2 regions of the Paenibacillus sp. FSL M7-0802 genome follow, and region 1 is predicted to be linked to the other one. Evidence: riboswitches for the same ligand, from Rfam matches in the RefSeq annotation. Region 1 holds a riboswitch; the other holds the start of a gene.
The links. A riboswitch is a leader RNA that binds a small molecule or an ion and turns the genes downstream of it on or off. The one in region 1 is predicted to bind cyclic di-GMP.

Region 1 (3,725 bases):
AAAGCCAGGACTCGGCTTGCTCCAGCGTGTAATCCAGTGCGCGGCGATCATAGCCCTTCTCGCTGGTTTGACGAGCAAGCGCCTCCAGCAGCGGTCCGGTGTCAAAGTCAGTCACCTGCCGCTTGAGCTCTGCCACGATGACCGGAGCCAATTCCGCGAGCGGGAGCGACTGGACGAGACGCTTGGCAAGAACATCTATGGATGCCGCCGCCTCCGGCTTGCGCATTCCTTTTTCCACACCGCCCAGTACCAAATCGGCCAAACGAATATCTGCAATTTTAGACGCAATGCTGTCTTTGTTTAGCAGGTTATTTTCCACGGTACTCACCAATGCATTCGTGAGCTTGTCCCTATTTTTAGGAAGCAGCGCTGTATGTGGTATCGGAATGCCTAGCGGATGACGGAACAAAGCAGTGACAGCGAACCAGTCTGCCAGTCCCCCTACAAGTCCTGCCTCAAAAGCTCCGGCTAATAAACGAGCCCAGCCATATTGCTGGAAGGGCAATGTGGCTGCAAAGCCTGCCCCTAGAATAACGAGCGACCAAGCCGCTGCGGTTTTCGTACTTTTTGGTTTTCCCATCCTGTAATCCTCCAAACTGACTGTCGAGTAAGTAAAGCACTATACCTGTATTACCCATCATATCATTGCCCGTGTCATTTCCAAAGTTGAAAGCACTTTTGATGAAACGCGCAAGGGCACTTTTTGCGTAATTTTTTATGCATATATCTCTCTTTTTTACATTCATGTTTGTGAACAAAATCACAGTACTGGGCCCAAACTCTTATTTTCAATAATAAGCCTTACGAACCATTTTAACAAAACCAAGTCCCAATTTTTTTAAACCGAAAGGAGAAGTGAACAAGAAAGTTGAATGGGCATAAGATACCTTTTTTCAGTACCATTTTGGTATTTGACCTCAGAAAGGATTTGAATCCATGATAACCCCAGATTCTTTCAACAGCATTCGACTTTTTCATATGGATTATCAGATTAAATATCCATAAAAAGCGAGACTCCCATAAAGCTCACACACATAATTTGATATATAGACATATTTGTTGTGATAAAATAAACTTTTATAAATAGGAAATCATGTTTAATCAGCCATTATATATTGGTAAATCAAACCAAGATATGCTAGATAAAATTGCTTTTTTGTAAAGGAATTGAATATGACAACAGACCAAAAAAACAACGTGGGCCTCTGGAATGGCGATCCGGTCGTAATTGTACGCACTCCCTCCGCTTTTGCCAAGCAATCCCTTTTATATATCCAGGAATTAGGCTACTTTCAAAAAACTTCTGCTTTTACGATGGAAAGGAAAGAACTTGCCTCTTTTTTGCTTGTCTTTACGTTGTCTGGTAAGGGAGAATTACTGTACCGGGACAAGAAATATATCATAAAACCTCAAGATTTGTTCTTTATTAATTGCGAGGAATATGTTCAATACAGCACCTCCGGTCATGAATCCTGGGAGTATATCAGCCTGTACCTGTATGGCAACCTGATCGAAAATTTTTACGAACAATTTGCCAAGCATAATAAACCGGTCATTTCCATGCATAATCCGCATATTATATTGGATAAGCTCCATGCTCTGATTTGCGGGCAGTCTGACAGAAGTCTTTCCGCTGAGCTGCTAACGTCCAGGCTCATTGGTGAAATACTAATGTGCATTTTGCAACATCCCTATGATCATCCGCATGTGAATGCTGAAACCCTCAGCGAAGTACGCCGGGTACAGCAATATTTGGATCAGTCCTACTGTGAGCGAATAACACTGGACTCGCTGGCAGACATGTTTGAATTAAACAAGTTTAATCTGGCTAAAAATTTCAAAAAGCAGATCGGTTTCTCTCCGATTGATTATCTCATTAATGTCCGTATCACAGCCGCTCAAAGCTGGCTTAAAACCAGTGACATGTCCATTGTGGATATCGCAAGGTACGTAGGGATTCCCAATACGAGCCATTTTATTAACCTATTCAAGGAGCATGTAGGAGAAACACCTCATTCCTTCCGCAAAAAATGGGGGAACCGTTCCAAGTTGTAAATGAGAGGTTACATGAAATCAGTTTGATAGATGATAGACGCACAAGCTATTCAAGTTAATGGCAAAACTGTCGAAAGGCAGTGACGCAAAACTATAGGGCCTTCCTATCCGGATGGCAGCCAGCTACCAGATGAACGAGCTTTTTATTATGTCTTTTTTACATAGATCCATCACAAATTGCTATGCCTCTCTCGAAGAAAGCCCTGATCGCTATGATCAGGGCTTTTTTTCTATTGGGATAGTCATGTCTGCCTAGCATGCTGAATATACTAATTTCGAACGAAGCATTGCCATATTACGATGAATAGGAGAATCACTTGGAGCATGAGAACAAAAATAAATGTAATGATCATTGCCTTATTGCTCATTGTCCAAAGCTTTTTCAGCGCAACGCTGGCTTACGCAGATGCTCCAGCCCCAGAACTGCCGCAGAGTGCTGTATCTGATCCTACACCTACCGTTACAGATGCTGTATACGTTGTCCCAAACCTTGAACCTCCTGGGGAGATTCCTTCAAACACGGTCCCCTTCGTTCAAGGAGCAGTCAGTTCAAAGTCTCAACATGATGCAGCTCCGCAGAGCATACTAACGAAGTTGAACCTGACCGACGAAACAGGGCGTGTCATTGATGCGGTATATAGTCCCGGCAGCCAATTCGACATCGGATCAGCCATCCAACTAGGATATGAATGGGAGCTTCCTGACAATACCTATAAGTCAGGGGACACCTTCACCTTTCATTTACCAGAACAGTTTGTCATCTACACTGATATCTCATCTCCGTTAGTCACTACCGATGGAACCGTGGGATACTTCACAGTAGATCGTCAGGGCAAGGTTATCATGACCTTTAACCAATATGTAGAGAATCACTCCAATGTCAGCGGCAAACTACAAGTTAAAACCGAGTTTACGAAAGAAACGGTGAAAGGCAGTACAGAGATCATCATTGCGATTCCGATCAAAGGCGGGGTACAAACGGTCATCGTGAATGTAAAACCCCAGTCAGGGCCAACCCTAAGCAAACAAGGGAAAATAGAGGGCACCAATCAGATCGACTGGACCATTGATGTGAACAAACAACTAAACACCGTAAAGCATGCCCTCATCACCGATCCAATTCCTTCAGGGCTGGAACTCAGAAGAGACTCTATCCGGCTCTATCATCTACAAGTCAATATCGACGGCTCGACCGTTGTTCGAGACCTAGTGAATGCAAGTGAATATGCCATTGAAGCAGATCAAGCCGGGACAGGGTTTGTGATTCGTTTTCAAGACGATAGCATTAACACGGCCTATCAGATTCAATATTCCACGCGTATTATTGGCGATAAAACTCGTTTCTCCAACACAGCAACGCTTTCAGGAGATGCGATAGAGAACGTTGTTGCTACCGCTACTGTTCAGGTGGAACGTGGTGAATTTTTGTCCAAAAAGGTTGAAAAATATGATCATGCCACACAAACACTCTCGTGGGCCATAAGATATAACTTCAGCGAGACAAAAATCCCCGAAGCCAAAGCTCTTTTAATTGATCATTTCAATAAAACTCAAGAATTGCTGCCCGGTTCTTTGAAAGTATTTAAGGGAAACACACTGGAGGAGCTCCCATCGTGGGCGTATACTGTCATCCCAGTTGATTATCCGGACCGCAACGGCTTCAAACTTCA
Region 2 (3,725 bases), 960 kb from region 1:
TGTGCCTGTTGACCGATTGGGAAGAGTTCAAAAAAGTCGACCTCGTACAACTGGCCTCCATTTTGCGCAAGCCGGTTCTCATTGACGGCCGTAACGTATTCGGTGAGGAACAGATCCAAGGCTCCGGGCTGGAATACTATTCCGTGGGTCGTCCGCGGATGAGTGGGTGGAATCGGGATAAGGTGGAAGTTTAAACGTGACAGATTAAAAAGTGACTGTGGCGGTGTTGGAGGCGCTGAAGGCGCTGCGCGTGCAGATTGTTCTTCCGATTGCTGTTACCCCCGGATTTTCTGGATTATATAAAACATTCAAAGGTTAAAATCCGGGGATAAAGGCAAACGCTGACGCTTCTTCAGAACAATTCTGCCCGCTCCGCTGCTTTTCGCCGTGGAGTCACAATTTTTAAACTCCCACCTTATGGGGGGAGTAGAAGGGCAGATCAGAAGGAGCGGCACGGTTGAAGCCGCTCCTTCCGATCAAGTATGCCATTGCGGTTGCCGAAGGCAATCTCGGCAAGGCGTTACGAAACCTCGATTACTTGAAGCTTGCAAGCACAGCGGGCAAGCTCTGAGTTCTCGAACGTCTTACAGGCTGACCGGACTTAATAATGTCCGGTTGTGCCTTTTGCAATAAACGGTATGATCGGCATGATGCATTTTTGAGTAGCGCAGGGATGGATTTGAATCTGGAGAAGCGGAGCGTTCGCCTGAAAGCTTTCCAAAGGAAAGCTCGCATCGGAAGCATAAGCTTAGTGGGATTCAAACCTATATACGATTTATATAATCGAGTGAATCCCGGTCCAACAGCGATCATAAGATTAAATTCATACCGTAGCGGGTAGTCAACTCATCATCAGAACGATCATCCAACCAATATAGAGAGGAAGTGGAGAGTTATGAAGCTCGTACTTTTGTCTGGTGGTTCCGGTAAAAGATTATGGCCTTTGTCCAACGATTCCCGTTCCAAACAATTTTTGAAGGTGCTGGAGAGCCCGGAGGGGATTTCGGAATCCATGGTACAGCGGGTATGGAGACAATTGGGAGACAACGGATTATCAGAATCTTCGTTTATTGCGACAGGGAGAGCACAGGTCGAAATGATCCAGAGTCAGGTCGGGCCGAATACGCGCATTATTGTTGAGCCGGAACGCAGAGACACCTTTCCTGCGATTGCGCTGACAGCGACTTATCTATATTCCATTGCAGGTGTTTCACCTGATGAAATTATAGCAATATTGCCTGTAGATCCTTATGTTGAGGATGCTTTCTTCGCTTCCGTAGCCCAGCTGGAACATACGCTTCAGGAGAGTGAAGGCAAGCTTGCTTTAATCGGGGTTGTCCCTTCCTATCCTTCAGAGAAATATGGTTACATTATTCCGAAAAACGATGCCACTCAAGGTAGCACAGGCTACCGTGAAGTGAGCCATTTTCAAGAGAAACCCGACCGGGAGCAGGCGGAGCGTCTGATTGAACGCAATGCTCTATGGAACTGTGGGGTTTTTGCATTCAAATTAAGTTATTTGCTGGATATCTTGGCATCCAAGGGGTTGCCGCTTAATTATGAAGAAATGCAAAAGCAATACGCATCTCTGGAAAAAATCAGCTTTGACTATGAAGTAGTCGAGAAGGAAAAGGACATCGTAGTTCTTCCGTATGATGGTTTTTGGAAGGATTTGGGTACCTGGAATACGCTCACAGAAGAAATGTCTAATCAACAAGTGGGCAGAGGTGTAGTAACGGAGGATTGCGTCAATACGAGCCTTATTAACGAGTTAGACATTCCTGTGGCGATCATTGGAACGAATGATCTGATCGTAGCCGCTAGCCCGGATGGCATTCTTGTGACCAATAAGGCAGAAAGTCCTCGCATTAAGGAAGTGCTCAAGGCTCATGATCAGCGTCCAATGTATGAAGAACGTCGTTGGGGACAGTATCGGGTTGTGGATTATGTCAAGTATGACGAGGGTAACGAGGTATTGACCAAACGAATCCGCGTACGGAAAGGCAAAAATATCAGCTACCAGCTTCATTTCAAACGAAGTGAAATCTGGACCATTATTAGCGGTGAAGCGGAAATTATTTTGAATGAGAAGCTGCACAAAGTGAAGGCTGGTGACGTAGTACGTATCCCTGAAGGGACGAAGCATAGCATTTTGGCAGTGACCGATGTGGATTTTATTGAGGTGCAGACTGGCTCTGAGTTGGTTGAAGAGGATATTGTCCGCTTTTGTATGGATTGGAATGAAATTTCCCGTCACCAATTTATCTCCTAATTATTTTCGTAAAAACGAAAAAAAGACGAATTCATGAAAATTCATAGCCTAAACTGTCGAAATTGGGCGAAAACCTGTAAATTCATGAACATGACCTATTAAATTTTGGTAAAAAAAAGTCGATACTTAGGGTAAGAAGGAATCCAAACTCCTTCCAACGATAAACGCAGCCCTGTCGAAAGGCAGGTACGCAAAGCTAAAGGGCCTTCCACAAGGATGGCAGCCTGGCTACCGAAAGGAAGAGCGAAAGTGAGATTCAATTTTATTCCTCTGTATCGACTGATACGTCATGTACTCCCCGTTGTTATGCTTTTTTCATTGTTGCCCGTCGGTTTTGGAGATTCTCTGTCGGTGGCGAATGCCGCTTCATTACAACCTGTTAATTCGGACGCTTCTACTCAGGCCCGTGAACTATACAATTATTTACTCAACATCTCAGGGAAAAAAATAGTCACCGGTCAGCATGATTATTTGGAAAGTCCAGATGAATTAAGTAACAAGGTCCAAAAAATCAGTCAGGCATATGTTGGTGTACACGGCTATGAGATGGGAGCTATCTCTGGTCAATCTGACGCTACGGAAGCAGCACAACGTAAAAATGTCGTCGATAGTGCTATCCGTTGGGACAGATCCGGTGGTATTGTGACGATGACTTTTCATGAAGCGCTACCAGGTAGGCCACTGACTTGGGCCAATGTACAGGCGAAAGTAAGTCAGGCAGAGTTCAACAAATACGTGACTCCAGGTACTGCGCAGTATAACCTCCTCATTGCCGATCTGGATAAGGTCGCTGTATCGTTAAAGCAGCTTCGTGATGCAGGGGTTCCGGTTTTGTGGAGACCTTACCACGAAATGAATGGTGACTGGTTCTGGTGGGGAAACAAAACTAATTTCAATCAGCTATGGAATATCATGTATGACCGTTTTACAAACACACATCAATTGAACAATCTGCTGTGGGTATGGAGTCCGAATGCGCCCAATTCGTATACTGTCCCGTATACCCCAAAATACCCGGGGGATGACAAAGTGGACATTTTGGCAGTAGACATTTACAACAATGATTTTAAGCAAAGTCATTACGAAGGTCTGCTCGGGCTGGCACGGAATAAGCCGATTGCCATTGGGGAGCACGGTGAGATGCCTAGTTCTGAGGTATTTCAGGCTCAACCTAAATGGGTATATTCCATGACTTGGGGCAAGATGCTGACTGAGAATAACACAACAAATCAAATTCAGGATTATATGAATGATTCGAAGAGTTTGACGCGTGATGATGTGAAAAATGGGCTGGCAGCAATCGAACAACCTGGGACAGACGTACCGACCTTACCAGACGAGGGACAAAGTGAGCCTATCCCGGCTCCGACTCCTCCTTCCGTTCCTGATGTGGTCTATGTGAACGGGCTGCAGGGCGAATATTTTAACAATATGAATTTGAGCGGAAGTCCTG

Region 2: it holds a riboswitch for cyclic di-GMP, as region 1 does, so the genes downstream of both, MHB54_RS06790 (glycosyl hydrolase) here and MHB54_RS10825 (collagen binding domain-containing protein) in region 1, are expected to answer to the same signal.

The regions. Positions count from the first base shown of each region.
Region 1 covers NZ_JBBOSD010000001.1:2,313,173-2,316,897, forward strand. The annotation lists gene MHB54_RS10815 (DUF445 domain-containing protein) at 1-580, opposite strand, end outside; gene MHB54_RS10820 (AraC family transcriptional regulator) at 1,174-2,055, shown strand; cyclic di-GMP riboswitch class I at 2,106-2,186, shown strand; gene MHB54_RS10825 (collagen binding domain-containing protein) at 2,380-3,725, shown strand, end outside.
Region 2 covers NZ_JBBOSD010000001.1:1,355,396-1,359,120, reverse strand. The annotation lists gene MHB54_RS06800 (UDP-glucose dehydrogenase family protein) at 1-194, shown strand, start outside; gene MHB54_RS06795 (sugar phosphate nucleotidyltransferase) at 896-2,272, shown strand; cyclic di-GMP riboswitch class I at 2,428-2,508, shown strand; gene MHB54_RS06790 (glycosyl hydrolase) at 2,522-3,725, shown strand, end outside.